Regions from separate parts of the Bacillus thuringiensis genome, predicted to be linked through region 1. Evidence: riboswitches for the same ligand, from Rfam matches in the RefSeq annotation. Region 1 holds a riboswitch; each other region holds the start of a gene.

Region 1 (4,171 bases):
GCCTTCATCTAAGCTGCCCTCCCCACTATGAGAGGTAAGTGAAGGAAAACGATACAGCTTGTGCGTATGCAGTGCATTTTGGTCTGGGTCACAGTCTTTTAACGTGGTCGAACTACAGGAGGAGTAAGCATATTCCCGATGGGTCCATTTCCGTACTTCCATTATCTGGGGAAATCCCCCAGTATCCAAGACTAAATTTTACCCATACATCATTTTTTTGATGTAGCTCTTGAAGATAAAAACTATTTAATTTTCAAGGAACAGTTATTAACTTAAAACTTATTATACGAGGAGGGTGTATCATGAAAAAAATATGCTTTGTATTAATTGTCGATGCTGGTATAAATTATGGTTCAATATTTTCTCTACCATTTTTAAGGAATCAGGATGATTTGAAGGAATATTTTTCTAAGTATTATGATGTTTCAATTAATTATATTAGAGATAAAAACTCAGTTGACTATTTGGTAGTTCCCAAACCGTGTCCAGCTTTCGATAATGAAAATAATCTTCCAATAATTGAAGTACCAGCAATCTTATTTATGGAAAAGAATTTTGAAAAAATAAAGACTTATATAGACAATTATTTTTCTAATAACTCATAAAGAAAATAAAAGTACAGTAAAAAGAAGTCCGATAAAAAACGAGTGGTGTAGAATATTTCTATTAATCATTCGTTTTTTATTATATTTACATATATTTTTTAAAAGAGGATTATAGACGTTCTGAAAAAAATTAATTATAACAAGAACGGTGTTCGTGCTACTATCTACGGTTATTTTTTGTACTAAGTCCCCCTTTAACTAACAAGATAACAAAAAATTAACATATTAAGGAAATAATGTTACGATAAATGTAAGAGATTTCTCTTTGAGTTTTAGCTCTGAATAATAAAGATAGTTAAATCACTAAATGGAGGAGCAGGTCAATTTTGTTCCTTGTATAGTAAATTGTTACCTATCTCTATTGCAGGTTGTATGGCAGGTAACAGTAGCAGTTGTAGCGAAATGCAGCAGAGACAAAGGCTCTTTGTCAAACGGGACTGATGAATGTATTTAGCAAGTAAAAAATGGTTCTTTCCGGAGTTAGTTGAAAAGTCTCATTCTCTCCAAAAGTAGAATCTTTGTCCGCAATGTGGAGAATTTGTATCGACCATACATGATTCTTTTAATAAGCTTTAACTTGTTTATGCTCCCTTCGGCAAGACCATTATTATTCTCATAAGTTACCGCATTTCTGACAGCTTCAATATCCCGGGCTAATCCATTCGTAAAGCTCTTAAACTCTTGTATATTAGTATTCTTAATTTTTTTAATACAATGGTCGAGATTCTCAACACTCTTTGTGGTGAAGATGTTTTTAAACTCCCATGTTAAGTTATAAACTATTTTTACAATAGGGTGTTCTTCGTAATTATTGTTGGTATTATGACGTATGTGCAGGCATATTATTTAACGTGGATGATTCCATAAACAACAAAAGAAATAAACTTTGCATTTTTCAGATTATCGTGTATGATGGGAAAGTATTGAAAATTAAATCAGTGATAAACTAGGGGTGCCTAACGTATGCGTAGGCTGAGAGAGAAGCGCGTGAACTTCTTAACCCTTTGGACCTGATCTGGCTCGTACCAGCGTAGGGAAGTTAACGGCTTTACATAATGATGTCTTTATGAGCCAGGTCCTTATTTTTTTATGGACCTGGCTCTTTTTATTTTGGCATGCGCTGGCCATATCTCGTCCTTGTCACGAACAGGGGGGCAACAAAATTTATGAAACAATCTGTTTCAGCTGAGCAAATTGAATTGAAATCGAGTTTACCAGGGAGTAAAAAAGTATATGTGAATGGACCACGAGAAGGTATGAAAGTGCCGATGCGTGAGATTGAACAAAGCGAAACGAATGGCGTTCCAAATCCGCCAATCCGTGTGTATGATACGAGCGGTCCTTATACAGATCCTGCGTATAAGGTCGAGTTGGAAAAAGGTATTCCAACACCGCGCCACTCTTGGATTATGGGGCGTGGTGATGTAGAAGCATACGAAGGGCGCGAAGTGAAACCAGAGGATGACGGTGTGAAAGTGGCTTCGAAGCATACATCTGTTTTCCCGCAAATGGATCGCCAGCCGCTTAGAGCGAAGCAAGGTGCAAACGTTACGCAAATGCACTATGCACGTAATGGCATTATTACGTCTGAGATGGAATATGTTGCGATTCGTGAAGGTGTAGAGCCGGAGTTTGTTCGTAAGGAAATCGCGGAAGGCCGTGCCATTTTACCAGCGAATATTAACCATCCGGAAGCAGAGCCGATGATTATTGGGCGTAACTTCCACGTGAAGGTCAATGCAAATATCGGAAACTCTGCTGTATCTTCTTCTATTGCAGAAGAAGTAGAGAAGATGACGTGGGCAACGCGCTGGGGTGCGGATACGATTATGGATTTATCTACAGGTAAAAACATTCATACGACGCGTGAGTGGATTATTCGTAACGCGCCTGTACCAGTTGGGACTGTACCGATCTATCAAGCGCTGGAAAAAGTAAACGGAATTGCAGAAGATTTAACGTGGGAAGTATATCGTGATACGTTAATTGAGCAAGCTGAGCAAGGCGTGGATTACTTTACGATTCACGCTGGTGTATTGCTTCGTTACATTCCAATCACGGCAAAGCGTACGACAGGTATCGTTTCACGTGGTGGTTCGATTATGGCACAGTGGTGTTTATTCCACCATAAAGAAAACTTCCTATACACTCATTTTGAAGAGATTTGTGAAATTATGAAGCAGTATGATGTTTCGTTCTCTCTCGGAGATGGATTACGTCCAGGTTCGATTGCAGATGCAAATGACGAAGCACAGTTTTCTGAGCTTGAAACACTTGGTGAATTAACCAAAATTGCTTGGAAACATGATGTGCAAGTTATGATCGAAGGACCTGGACACGTACCGATGCACTTAATTAAAGAGAATATGGAGAAAGAACTTGATATTTGTCAGGGCGCGCCGTTTTACACACTTGGGCCACTAACGACAGATATTGCACCAGGTTATGACCATATTACATCGGCAATTGGAGCTGCGATGATCGGTTGGTTTGGAACGGCGATGCTTTGTTATGTAACGCCGAAAGAACATTTAGGTTTACCGAATAAAGATGATGTACGCACGGGTGTTATTACGTACAAAATTGCAGCGCATGCGGCTGATCTTGCAAAAGGGCATAAAACGGCTCATCAGCGTGATGATGCACTTTCAAAAGCACGTTTCGAATTTCGTTGGCGCGATCAATTTAATTTATCTTTAGATCCTGAACGTGCGATGGAATATCACGATGAAACATTGCCAGCAGAAGGTGCGAAAACGGCTCATTTCTGCTCCATGTGTGGACCGAAGTTTTGTAGTATGAGAATTTCACATGATATTCGTGAATATGCGAAAGAAAATGATTTAGAAACGACAGAAGCAATTGAAAAAGGGATGAAAGAGAAAGCGAAAGAATTTAAAGACACTGGTAGTCATTTATACCAATAACACGTTACACCTCTTTACTTGATTGATCACACTGTAGTACCTAACTTAAATATAGAAGAAGCCCGCTTTGCTAAGACGGTAGCAAAGCGGGCTTCTGTCGTTTATCCCGCTATTTGTGGGCAGTAAGACCCCCCCTCAAAATTCAGCGGAAGCAAAGAAGTTAGGTCGGGGTCGGGCTGCCCGTAAAAGCCCGATTGGTTTAACTAATAATCAGTGGGGGATGAACAAAACCCGCACTGATTAAAGTTTCACTTTATAAGGCGAAGAAGAGGTGTACCCAGTAGTATAAGAGGAATAATGTGACGACTGTTGTGAGAGGAATAACGATAAGGGATACACTTAAATAGTCTTTCCATTTTACTTTAATTTTGTTTTGTTTCAGAATATACATCCAAATGAGTGAAGCGAGTGTACCAATTGGTAGTAATAGTGAACCGATGTCACTACCAATAATGTTTGCGAGGTAGATAGTTTTTAATGTGACTGGGTCTAGTCCCATTTCTGTTAATGTGATTGTACCAATCATAAGTGCAGGATGGTTATTGAAGACGTTAGAGAGGAGGGAGACGAGTCCACCCATTGCAAAGCTAGCATAGAGTAGATGTTGACTTACAACTGGTTCAAGCCAATTTACAAGCG
Region 2 (4,171 bases), 1.0 Mb from region 1:
TAACTAAGAGCTCCTCCCATTCTTTTTTCGTACTACGCAGTCCATCATATGTATTGACCGCAATCGGGAAAAACGTAATTAAAACTGTGACAACAACCTTACTCCAGATTGTGTATCCAAACCATAAAACAAATAACGGAGCAAGCGCAGTAATCGGAATCGTTTGTGAAGCAACTAATAATGGATAAAATGCTCTTTCCATCCATGTACTCGCATTCATTAACATCGCTAGCCCTACACCTAATACGATAGAAATCACAACACCTATTAAAACGACGTATAACGTTGCAGGTAAATGAACCGTAAATAATATGTCTTTTAGTTTCCATATCTTCATTACAATCGCAGACGGTGACGGTAAAATGTACATCTCATCTACAATTCTTGCTCCTATTTCCCACACAGCAAGTAAAATACTAGAAAGTGTAATAGCAGGAACTAATTCTTTCAATCGGTTCATCACACAAGTACCTGCCTTTGTAACATACTAAGAAGCTCATCTTTCAGCGCTAACACTTCCGGTTTATATAAATCTTTTCGTGTTCTGTTATGATCAAGCGGTACAATCCGCTCAGTCAAAGTCGTTATCGGCTGCTGTTCCACTACTAAAACTCGGTTCGAAAGAAATAACGCTTCTTCAACATCATGAGTAATGAATAAAATTGTTTTTTCCCACTCTTGCCATTGTTCAAACAACCATTCTTGTAAAGAGGCCTTCGTTAAAGCATCTAACGCGCTAAACGGTTCATCTAATAACAATATCTCCCCGCCCGTTAATAAAGTTCGGATAAAAGATACGCGTTGCCTCATACCACCAGATAAATCTTTCGGATGTTTTGTCTCATATCCTTGTAAACCAAATTTATATAACAGTTCCTTTGCCTTTACTTGTGCTTCTTTCTTCTGTACACCTTGGCACTCTAGCGGCAAGGCGGCATTCTCAATAATTGTTCTCCACGGCAAAAGCATATCTTTTTGCGGCATATACCCTACAGGATGGTGCTTTGTTTCTGTCAGTTCTATCTGTCCAGTACTTACCTTCTCTAGGCCTGTAATAAGGCGAAATAAAGTACTTTTCCCACATCCACTCGGTCCGATAATACTGACAAACTCTTTCTCATGTATAGAAGCATTTAATTCATGGATGATTGGTTTCTCATCGTAATGAAAAGAAACATTATGAAACTGTAGTATGTTCTTCCTCCTCAAATCCCCACATCTCCTTACGATAGGACATATCCCAGAATAAATATTCAAATCGACTGGAATATAAGAAAATCTCCTCTAATCTATCTAGTTCTTTCTCAGACTTTCCAACTGCCATTTCATTTAATAAATCTATTAACCAAATACAAAGATTACCGTATTCTTCCGAACTATATCCTTGAATCCACTCACCAAAAAACTCATGATCTCTTGCTCCAGGAATATCATTTAAACGCTTTCCAATTTCCCAGTAGCTCCACATACAAGGAAGAAGCGCTGCTATTAATTCCGCAAGTGTGCCATTTTGAGATACAGACATCATGTAATTTGTATAAGCTAAATTTTTAGCAGATGGTTTCGCAGACTCTATCTCCTCTATAGAAATTCCAAGTCTTTTTGCATATTGTTTATGGATTGTCATTTCGCCATTTAATATTCCATCAATTTGTTCAGCGAACTTTCCCATTACTTGTGGATTCGTTGCTTTTACAACACCAATCGCATATAACTTTGCATAATCTAGCAGATATAAATAATCTTGAATAATATAATACTGGAATTTATCTTTTTCTAACGTGCCATCTCCCATACCCACTACAAACGGATGATTATGACTCATCTCCCAAACTGGTTGCACAGTTTCTAATAATCTATCGCAAAATTTCATTTCTCTATCCCCTTTCAATATATGTATCTAAATAAAAAACCACTTCTATATATAAGAAGTGGTTACAGCAAATAAAATTATACATTTATTCGATGTTCCACTTCCCTTCGCTAGTATTACCTAGATCAGGTGTTATAAGGGTTAAGGATTATTCCTCTCTCAGCAAATCAAGCACCCCTAGTGGTTTCAATATGAAATTTTCAAATAAAAAAGCCCCGTTTCTATACGCAAAGAAACGGGGACTCATTGTTAGTGTCCGAATTGCTTCCCTACGCTAGCATAATCTAGATCAGGTAATAAAAAGGATCAAAGGCTTACGGCCTACTCTCAGCTGGCAACACCAGCTCTCCTAGCAAACTATAAAATTATCACTGTCAGTATAACACCCTAATAAGACATCATCAACTGTTTTAATTTTCTTAATTATCAACAAAATATTGAAGTTATAAAATACATACATTCTATTTTAGAAAATAAAACCCCAATTAATTGTATAAAAGGGAATCATTATCCTCAAAAAATTTATTTTTATATTGATTTCATATTACATTTATGTGAATACACCCACTATATTATATCTTTATACTATAATAAAATTACAACTATACAACTAGAGGAGGTCTCTATTCCATGAATATGAAAGCTACTGCTTTAACAGCAACTACTGTAGCGATTGCTTCTTTACTTCCTTCTATGGGTGAAACAAATGTACAAAAAGCAAACGCTGAACAATTATCTAATATTAAAACTGGGTATGTCAAAGTCGATCAAGTAGCATTACATACAAAAGATAACGTAAAAAGCACATCAATTGATACAATTCGCTTTAATACAAAAGTGAACATCCTTGAAACAACTAATGGTTGGTATAAAGTATCTGTTCATAATAAAGTAGGTTATGTACAAAAAGATGCTATTTTACTAAAAAACAAACTTCAATCTAATGATCAATACATCGTCAATGCTAATGCATTAAACGTTCGCTCTGAACCTAATTTAGAATCTTCCATTTTAGATGTATTACCAAATGGCAAGTTCATTACCGTTCAAGAAGATCAAGGCGAATGGTATAAAATATCACACAATGGCCAAACAGGTTACGTACAAAAAGCATTCGTTTCTAATGGTTCACAGCCCTTAGTAAAAGGAATCACCGTTCAAAATAATACAAAATATACTGTTGCAACACCTAATCTGAATGTACGTAGCAACACTAGTACAAGTAGCGCTCTACTCGGTTCATTACAAAACGGTACACAAGTACAAGTAGTAGAAACTGTAGGAACTTGGTATAAAATTCGTTTTGGCACAGGATACGGATATGTAGCAAAACACTATGTAGTACAAAATCAACCACAAGCTAAAACAGAGCAACCTTCATCTATTCCAGCTGCTTTCAAATTCCCTGCTCAAGGAAGAATTAGCTCAACCTTTGATATACGCTGGGAACAAATGCATTATGGTATAGATATTGCCGCTCCAGGGAACGTCTCTATCCAAGCTGCTGCTGCAGGTAAAGTTGTGAAATCTTATTATTCAGCTAGCTATGGAAATGTTGTGTTCATTGCGCATCAAATCAATGGGAAATTATATACAACTGTTTATGCCCATATGAAGGATCGCACTGTACAAACTGGTGATCAAGTACAAACTGGACAATTAGTAGGTCATATGGGAAACACAGGTCATTCATACGGGCAACATCTTCATTTTGAATTACATAATGGAGAATGGAATTTTGAAAAAACAAATGCAGTAAATCCACTGCCATATTTAGTTAGGTAAATTGTATGCCACGCAATATACCTCTTATAATTGAATACGTAGCCTTTTTAGGTTTAATCTGTTGTTTAATCATTTACAATACAAACATTGTATTTTTATCTATTATTATTGCTTTTGTTGCATTAGAAATTATGATGGAATCATTTCAAGTACAACTAAAACAAAAAATTGCCCATATTTATAATGCTATTTTTCTTTTGAGTGCTCTCATAACAAATATAATTAGTAATGGCTTTTATTTATCTACTGTATTTCCAGTATTCTTTATGGCTGTTTTGTTATTTGTAGCTAGATATATTAATGTCCCTTATAACCAAAAACAAAAACAAGAAGCTTAGAAAGAGGAGACACTGTGTACCAATCTTTCAAAGATACTCCAATAAAATACATATTGAATTTGTATGAAAAAGCTAATACTTTTTTTGGTATACAAGGAAGTTACACTGCACAACTTCTCCTATATGGAATGTTGTTTCTTGTCTTAATCACTTTCTCCTTGTTTTACTAACAAAA
Region 3 (4,171 bases), 710 kb from region 1:
ACTACTGATTGCGATGTTCCCTGCAGTAAATGGATATTTCTTCATTCCAAACTATGGAACAATCGTTGCTGCCATTAACTTTGACCGTACTGGTACAACAGGTATCGGTAAATACGTATTAAATCATAGCTTTATGATTCCAGGTTTAATCGCAACATTTACTTCTATCGGCATTGGAATGCTTTTAATTTCTATTATGTTTTAAAGAAAAAGCACAAACCTTTATTTTAAAAGGTTTGTGCTTTTTTAATCAAACGTTTGTTTAAAATTTTGGGCAGTCCATTTCTCCATGTAGCACTTAAAATACTACACGTCCTTCCTTACAAACTTCTCTTTACTTCTTCAGCTAATTTTCTCGTACTTTCATACGCCGATTCAGCTAAACTAATTGCTGAAATAACTGAAACACCTTCCGCACCCGCCTCTATAACTGCCGCTGTATTTTCAATTGTAATCCCGCCAATACCAACGATTGGCACTGTAATTCCTTGTTCTCTAAAATAAGCTAATCCTTTCGTTCCTTGAACCGCTTTCGTATCTTTTTTCGTACTCGTTGGGAAAATAGGTCCAACGCCTAAATAATCTGCTCCATGTTCGATTGCAAAGCGTGCTTCTTCAATTGTATGAGCAGATACACCGATAATTTTATCTCCCATTTTTTCACGAACAGATGTAATTCCTTCATCATCTTGTCCTACATGAACACCATCTGCATCTAATTCAATGGCTAATTCTACATCATCATTTACAATGAAAGGAACACTATATTCCTTACAAAGAGTCTGCAATTCTTTTGCAAAACGCACTCTATCCTCTCCAATTAAAGAACCTTCCCCCTTTTCACGAAATTGAAAAAGTGTCACTCCACCATCTAACGCTTCTTTCAATACAGTTAAAGGATCCTTCGTGCAGTTATTGCTTCCCATAATAAAATACACTTGTAATAGGTTAGACATTTTCTTTGTTTCAATGCGCATCATGTGTTTCATCCCCCTTACTCTAACTCCTCAATCTTCCCATACTTCTCCATATCAGCTGAAGTTGTATTCGCTAATTGATTTAAAAATTCAATTTGGAAACTACCTGGCCCTTTTTCTACTGTTTTAGCAGCTGCCAGTTCTGCAGCTACACCATAAAACGTTAATGCGGCTACTGCTGCTTTTACATAATCTTTTTCAACTGCTACAAATGCTCCTATTACCGAAGTTAGTAAACACCCTGTTCCCGTAACTTTTGTTAAAATAGGATGACCATTTCGAATAAGAACAGTTCGCTCTCCATCTGTAACAACATCTTCTTTTCCAGTAATGACCGCAACTGTATTTAGTTCATCTGCTGCCTGCCTTGCAATACTTACAACATTTCCATTTCCAGTACCAGCGTCTACCCCTTTAATTTCCCATTTCTCATTAATAACGTTTGCTATTTCAGCCGCATTTCCGCGGATAATTGCTAAATCAATTTCAGCCGGAATATGTCTCGCAACTTCTGTTCGATACGAAGTTGCTCCTGCACCAACTGGATCAAATAGTACTGGCACATTGTTCACATTTGCTGATTTACCAGCGAGTAACATCGCTTCTACTTCCTCAGGACGAAGTGTCCCCATATTTAATACTAACGCTCCAGCAATGCTAGCCATTTCTGCTACTTCCTCTTTTGCATACGCCATTACAGGCGATGCCCCAAGTGCCAACAAACCGTTAGCAGTAAAATTTGTTACAACAACATTTGTAATATTATGAACTAACGGATTAGATTCTCTCACCAAATCCACTACTTTACTAATTTCTTTCATATTCATCCTTTTCATCTCCTAACTATAATGATGGGAGATACACAAAAAGACACTTTGCGCGTACGCAAAGTGCCTGAACATGTGCTTTTACACTCTCCCTACGCTGGCATTATCCAACAGGTTCAAATGGTCAATGACGGACTAGTAGTCATCCTCTCAGTTTGTATCCACAAACTCCCATGTGTTTCTTATTCATCTACTTCAAAGTCTACTCTTATTCTAGTAAAATAACAAGTTCTTTACTTTTCTATTTAATATAGGAGCAACTGATAAAGTGAAGGCTTTTACGGGCAGTTGTTCCCCCACCTAACTTATTTGCTTTCGTTGAATTTTGAGGTGGGGATCTTACTGCCCGTTAATGCGGGATAAAGTGAAACTTTAATCAGTGGGGGTTTTGTTCATTCCATTAAAAACAGCTCAAATATGGAGCGAAACTGAATCTCAAGAAGATGTATGCTATATTTAACTTATGGAAATTTGAAAGGATGTTTTTAATATGTCAAAAAGCGTTGTAATCGCTGAAAAACCTTCCGTTGCACGAGATATTGCTCGTGTACTGAAGTGTGATAAAAAAGGAAACGGCTATCTTGAGGGTAGTAAATATATTGTAACTTGGGCTTTAGGTCATCTCGTTACATTAGCAGATCCAGAAAGCTATGATGTGAAATATAAACAGTGGAATTTAGAAGATTTACCGATGCTACCGGAGCGTTTGAAATTAACGGTTATTAAACAAACTGGTAAACAATTTAATGCTGTAAAAAGTCAGCTACTTAGAAAAGATGTAAATGAAATTATTGTAGCAACAGACGCTGGACGTGAAGGGGAATTAGTCGCACGCTGGATTATCGATAAAGTTAAGCTAAATAAACCAATCAAACGTTTATGGATTTCTTCTGTAACCGATAAAGCAATTAAAGATGGTTTTGCAAATTTAAAACCAGGTAAAGCCTATGACAATTTATACGCTTCAGCAGTTGCACGTTCAGAAGCTGACTGGTATATCGGTCTTAATGCAACTCGCGCTTTAACAACTCGCTTTAATGCCCAGTTAAATTGCGGCCGTGTGCAAACTCCTACTGTTGCTATGATCGCTAGTCGTGAGGATGAAATAAAAAACTTCAAAGCACAAACTTACTACGGCATCGAAGCTCAAACAATGGAGAAACTCAAACTTACTTGGCAAGATACAAATGGCAATAGCCGTAGTTTTAATAAAGAAAAAATTGATGGTATTGTAAAAAGTTTAGATAAACAAAATGCTACTGTTGTGGAAATTGATAAGAAACAGAAGAAATCATTCTCTCCTGGTCTTTACGATTTAACTGAATTGCAACGTGATGCAAATAAAAAGTTCGGTTACTCTGCCAAAGAAACATTAAATATTATGCAGAAATTGTATGAACAGCATAAAGTGCTAACGTACCCTCGTACAGATTCACGCTACATTTCATCTGATATCGTTGGAACACTTCCAGAACGTCTAAAAGCATGTGGTGTTGGAGAATACCGTCCCTTCGCACATAAAGTATTACAAAAGCCTATCAAACCTAACAAATCATTTGTTGATGATAGTAAAGTAAGCGATCATCATGCGATTATTCCAACAGAAGGATACGTTAACTTCTCAGCATTCACAGATAAAGAACGCAAAATTTATGATTTAGTTGTAAAACGTTTCTTAGCTGTTTTATTCCCAGCATTCGAATACGAGCAACTAACATTACGTACTAAAGTTGGTAGTGAAACGTTCATTGCACGCGGAAAAACAATTTTACATGCTGGTTGGAAGGAAGTATACGAAAATCGATTTGAAGACGATGATGTAACTGATGACGTAAAGGAGCAGCTTCTACCTCGCATTGAAAAAGGCGATACATTAACTGTAAAGTTAATTATGCAAACATCAGGTCAAACGAAAGCACCTGCACGCTTTAATGAAGCAACTTTACTTTCAGCAATGGAGAATCCTACAAAATATATGGATACTCAAAATAAACAACTTGCTGATACGTTAAAGTCAACTGGTGGATTAGGTACTGTAGCGACACGTGCAGATATTATCGACAAACTTTTCAACTCTTTCTTAATTGAAAAACGTGGTAAAGATATTCACATTACATCAAAAGGTCGTCAATTACTTGATTTAGTACCAGAAGAATTAAAATCACCTACACTAACTGGTGAGTGGGAACAAAAACTTGAGGCAATTGCAAAAGGAAAACTCAAGAAAGAAGTATTCATTTCGGAAATGAAGAACTATACGAAAGAAATTGTTTCTGAAATTAAATCGAGTGATAAAAAATATAAACATGACAACATTTCAACGAAGTCTTGTCCAGACTGCGGCAAACCAATGCTAGAAGTAAACGG
Region 4 (4,171 bases), 720 kb from region 1:
GTAAAACTATGGCGAGAGAGAATTGGTACTCACGTTCAGTTAAATAACGCGTATGGCCCGACAGAATGTACAATTACAACAACGACATATCCAATTCCAGCGGAGTTAAACGATCAACTTGCTAGTATCCCAATCGGGAAGCCAGCGGATAATTATAAAGTTTGGATATTAAATGACAATATGAAAGTTTGTCCAATTGGTATTCCAGGAGAATTATATATAGAGTCAGTAGGTTTAGCAAAAGGTTACTTTAATAAGCCGGAAAAAACAGAGGAAGTATTTATTCCACATCATGAAAAACATGATAGTAAGATATATAAAACAGGTGATATTGTTAAAATATTGGAAGACGGAAATATTGAGTTTTTACATCGTAAAGACAATCAAGTGAAAATTAGAGGACATCGAATTGAATTGGGTGAAATCCAAAACACAATTGCAAAATATGAAATGGTAAAAGATGCAGCTGTATTTACGAAGAAAGGTGAAGAAGGTAGTCATTACTTAGTTGCTTTCTATACAACTAGTAATGAAGTTGCTATGGAAACTTTAATACATGATTTAAGAGAACGATTACCAGATTATATGGTACCGTCTAAATTAATTTATATTAATGAACTGCCACTTACACCGAATAAAAAGGTTGATTTGAAGCGATTAGCACAACTAGAAGCAGACTATGAACCACTTCGTTTACAAGAATATATTGCACCATCTACCGAAGCGGAAGAAAAAATAGCGAAAGCTTGGATTGATGTATTAGGAATCTCAAAAATTGGTGTTCATGATGATTTCTTTACAATCGGTGGGCATTCATTGAAAGTATTGCGAGTTTTAACTTTGTTGAAAGAAGACTTTCCGTATTTAACAATTCAAGACTTCTTCCAGGAACGAACGATATATGGGTTAGCACAAATTCAAAGAGAATTAAAAGTTGAGGAAGAAGAAGTATTCCATGAATATAAAGTTATACATGAGCCAGATCCAATTTCCCGTATAAATGAAGTGACAGACAGCAAAGTTTCAAATATCTTTTTAACGGGAGCTACAGGTTATTTAGGTTCACATATATTGTATGAATTATTAAAAGATACAACAGCACATATTTATTGCTTAGTAAGACCGACGCAAGATATACAACAAAGAATTGTTAATACATTAACAAATTACTTTAAAGATATAAGTCAAGAATGGTTGCAACGCATAACAGCAGTACCTGGTGATCTTGGGGCAGAGTATCTTGGTATGGATGAGGATAAATTTATTCACTCCAAAGTTGATACGGTGATTCATTGCGGTGCAGATGTAAGACATTTTGGAGATGTAGCCCAGTTTGAAAATGTGAATGTGCAAGGAACGAGTCGTATGTTAGCCCTAGCGGAAGAAGGAGCATCATTCCACTTTATTTCAACAATTGGTATTCCGATAGAATTAGCAATAGAGCAATGGGACACATATGTGGAAACAGGTGATTTTAATTACGATGTAGAGTTAGAGAATGTGTATTCTGATAGCAAATTACAGGCAGAAAACCTTGTTCGTAAAGCGATACAAGAGGGTGTCCGTGGAAATATTTATCGTGCAGGTAACTTAGCGTGTCATTCAGAGACAGGTGTATTCCAACAAAATATCGAAGGAAACGCATTCTATCGTCTTATTAAAGCGATGCTACTTATTGGACAAGCTCCTAATGTGAAATGGGGAATCGATTTCACACCAATTGATTTTGCTAGTAAATCAATTGTAACGTATGTACAAGATTCACAAATAGATGGAGAAACGTTGCACATCTGTCATCCACATCAAATTGAGTTTGAACAATTTATACAGCTAATTGGAGAGTGTGGATACAATCTTGAAATGGTTCCACTTTCAGAATATGTAAATACCGGACTTGAATTAGCGAAGGGAAATGAAGTAGTAGCTGAGTTAATTGCTTCTCAAGTTGCAGGAGATGGAGCGCAGCAATCTGAAATTGTAATGGGTACACGTAGAACGAATGAATGGATTAAGAAAAAAGAATTGATAGTACCAGCAATCAATAAAGAATTTATACAGCAGTTATTAGCTCATGGTGAAAAAGTTGGATATTTTCCAAAAATAATGAAATGATTATGCATGCTTTTGTTTGTTCAATAAAATAAATCATGCTACAATGAAAACGAATTAAGGACCGGGGAGCCAATTGGCTGAGAGGATGTAAGTAAACATCGACCCTCAACCTGATCTGGATAATGCCAGCGTAGGGAGTTACTTAAAGTGATGTAGCATATGTTATTCTATAATAACTTGCATACAAGGCTTTCCTACGCAGTAGGAAAGCCTTTTCTTATTTTTGAAATTTAATTTTATAAGGGGGATTTTATTATGTCACAACAAGTTACAATGTCATTTTCAGTAGTACCACAAGCGAAAACGAAAGATGTATATTCTGTTGTCGATAAAGCAATTGAAGTTGTGCAACAATCGGGAGTTCGTTATGAAGTAGGGGCAATGGAAACAACTTTGGAAGGAGAATTAGATGTACTTCTTGATGTCGTTAAACGTGCGCAACAAGCTTGCGTCGATGCTGGAGCAGAAGAAGTGATTACTTCTATTAAAATCCATTATCGTCCAAGCACTGGTGTAACAATAGATGAAAAGGTTTGGAAGTACCGTGATGAATATGAAAAACCAGAAGCAATCTAAACTTATTACAACTATTTGGCTTATCCTTCTCATTGCAATATGGGAAGGATCTGTTTCATTATTTAAAATCGAACCGTGGATTTTACCAAAGCCTTCTGCCATTGTTCAAGAATTAATTGGGATGAAAGATTTACTATTACCAAATACGATGCAAACACTGCAGGAAGTTATAATTGGACTATTCTTTGCAATTTTATTGGGGACGAGCATCGCAATTATTATGGACGTTATACCGTTATTTCGTATTTTAATAAATCCATTGCTCGTTATTTCGCAAACAATTCCAATCGTTGTACTTGCACCGCTATTTATTATTTGGTTTGGATATGGGATGTTGCCAAAAGTAATGGTCGTAATACTCGTTTGTTTCTTCCCAATTGCGCTTAGTATTTTAGAAGGTTTTCAAACAGTAGATAAAAACATGTTGAAGCTGTTACAAACAATGAAGGCGACAAAGTGGCAAGTTTACCAGAAAGTAAAATTTCCAGCAGTGCTCCCATACTTTTTCTCAGGTTTAAAAATTGCAGTTACATATAGCGTAATGGGGGCAATTATCGGAGAATGGCTCGGTGCAAGTGAAGGATTAGGGGTTATGCTTACGAGGGCTACAAAATCCTTTTTGACTGCCCGAGTATTTGGTGTTGCAGCAATCATCGTTATGGTGACATTATGCCTGTATTTTATCGTAGAGTTTATGGCAAGAATAACAGCACCATGGATATATAGAAAGGACGGCAGAAAATGAAAAAAGGTTTAAAAGTTATGTTAGCTGCCTTATTAGCAGTAGGTGTGGCTGGATGTAATCCGGCGAAGAAAGAAGAAAGCGCAAGTAAAGATCAAAAAGTAAAAGTAGTATTAGATTGGTTTCCAAATACGAATCATACTGGCTTATATGTAGCGCAAGCGAAAGATTATTACAAAAAGCAAGGATTAGATGTAGAAATTATTCAACCAGGTGACAATGTAACAGCAGAGCAAATGATAGCATCAGGAAAAGCTGACTTCGCAATAAGCGCACAAGAAAATGTAACGTTAGCTCGTGTGGAAGGGATCCCTGTTGTGTCTGTAGGCGCGATTATTCAGCATAACACTTCAGCTTTTGCATCGCTTAAGAAAGATAATATGACGTCACCGAAAGCTTTTGAAGGTAAACGTTATGGCGGCTGGGGAGGACCAGCGGAAGAAGCGACATTAAAGACGATTATGGATAAGCATCAAGCTGATTTTAATAAAGTTGAAAAAATTATCTTAGGACAAACAGATTTCTTTAAATCAATCGGCCGTGATGCAGATTTCGAATGGATTTATTACGGTTGGGATGGTATTGAAGCGAAGCGTCAAGGAAAAGAGTTAAATACGATTATGGTGAAGGACTTAGATCCAGCGCTTGATTTCTATAGTCCTGTTATTATTACGAGTGAAAAACATACGAAGCAAGATAAAGACTTTGTGAAAAAGTTTATGAGTGCAACGACAGAAGGTT

What was found. A riboswitch is a leader RNA that binds a small molecule or an ion and turns the genes downstream of it on or off. The one in region 1 is predicted to bind thiamine pyrophosphate.
Region 2: it holds a riboswitch for thiamine pyrophosphate, as region 1 does, so the genes downstream of both, tenA (thiaminase II) here and thiC (phosphomethylpyrimidine synthase ThiC) in region 1, are expected to answer to the same signal.
Region 3: it holds a riboswitch for thiamine pyrophosphate, as region 1 does, so the genes downstream of both, thiM (hydroxyethylthiazole kinase) here and thiC (phosphomethylpyrimidine synthase ThiC) in region 1, are expected to answer to the same signal.
Region 4: it holds a riboswitch for thiamine pyrophosphate, as region 1 does, so the genes downstream of both, AC241_RS02225 (MTH1187 family thiamine-binding protein) here and thiC (phosphomethylpyrimidine synthase ThiC) in region 1, are expected to answer to the same signal.

Annotation. Positions count from the first base shown of each region.
Region 1 covers NZ_CP012099.1:5,000,964-5,005,134, reverse strand. Annotated here, with positions in the region: gene AC241_RS25915 (hypothetical protein) at 303-605, shown strand; gene AC241_RS33420 (transposase) at 1,086-1,355, opposite strand; partial or broken gene AC241_RS36050 (L-lactate permease) at 1,401-1,472, shown strand; TPP riboswitch at 1,544-1,659, shown strand; gene thiC (phosphomethylpyrimidine synthase ThiC) at 1,772-3,532, shown strand; gene AC241_RS25905 (arsenic transporter) at 3,786-4,171, opposite strand, start outside.
Region 2 covers NZ_CP012099.1:749,777-753,947, reverse strand. Annotated here, with positions in the region: gene AC241_RS03895 (ABC transporter permease) at 1-460, opposite strand, end outside; gene AC241_RS03890 (ABC transporter ATP-binding protein) at 460-1,209, opposite strand; gene tenA (thiaminase II) at 1,178-1,873, opposite strand; TPP riboswitch at 1,959-2,062, opposite strand; TPP riboswitch at 2,123-2,234, opposite strand; gene AC241_RS03880 (SH3 domain-containing protein) at 2,504-3,658, shown strand; gene AC241_RS03875 (hypothetical protein) at 3,664-3,996, shown strand.
Region 3 covers NZ_CP012099.1:414,509-418,679, reverse strand. Annotated here, with positions in the region: gene AC241_RS02210 (anaerobic C4-dicarboxylate transporter family protein) at 1-205, shown strand, start outside; gene thiE (thiamine phosphate synthase) at 321-980, opposite strand; gene thiM (hydroxyethylthiazole kinase) at 995-1,804, opposite strand; TPP riboswitch at 1,877-1,989, opposite strand; gene topB (DNA topoisomerase III) at 2,295-4,171, shown strand, end outside.
Region 4 covers NZ_CP012099.1:423,652-427,822, forward strand. Annotated here, with positions in the region: gene AC241_RS02220 (non-ribosomal peptide synthetase) at 1-2,112, shown strand, start outside; TPP riboswitch at 2,165-2,266, shown strand; gene AC241_RS02225 (MTH1187 family thiamine-binding protein) at 2,368-2,688, shown strand; gene AC241_RS02230 (ABC transporter permease) at 2,660-3,433, shown strand; gene AC241_RS02235 (ABC transporter substrate-binding protein) at 3,430-4,171, shown strand, end outside.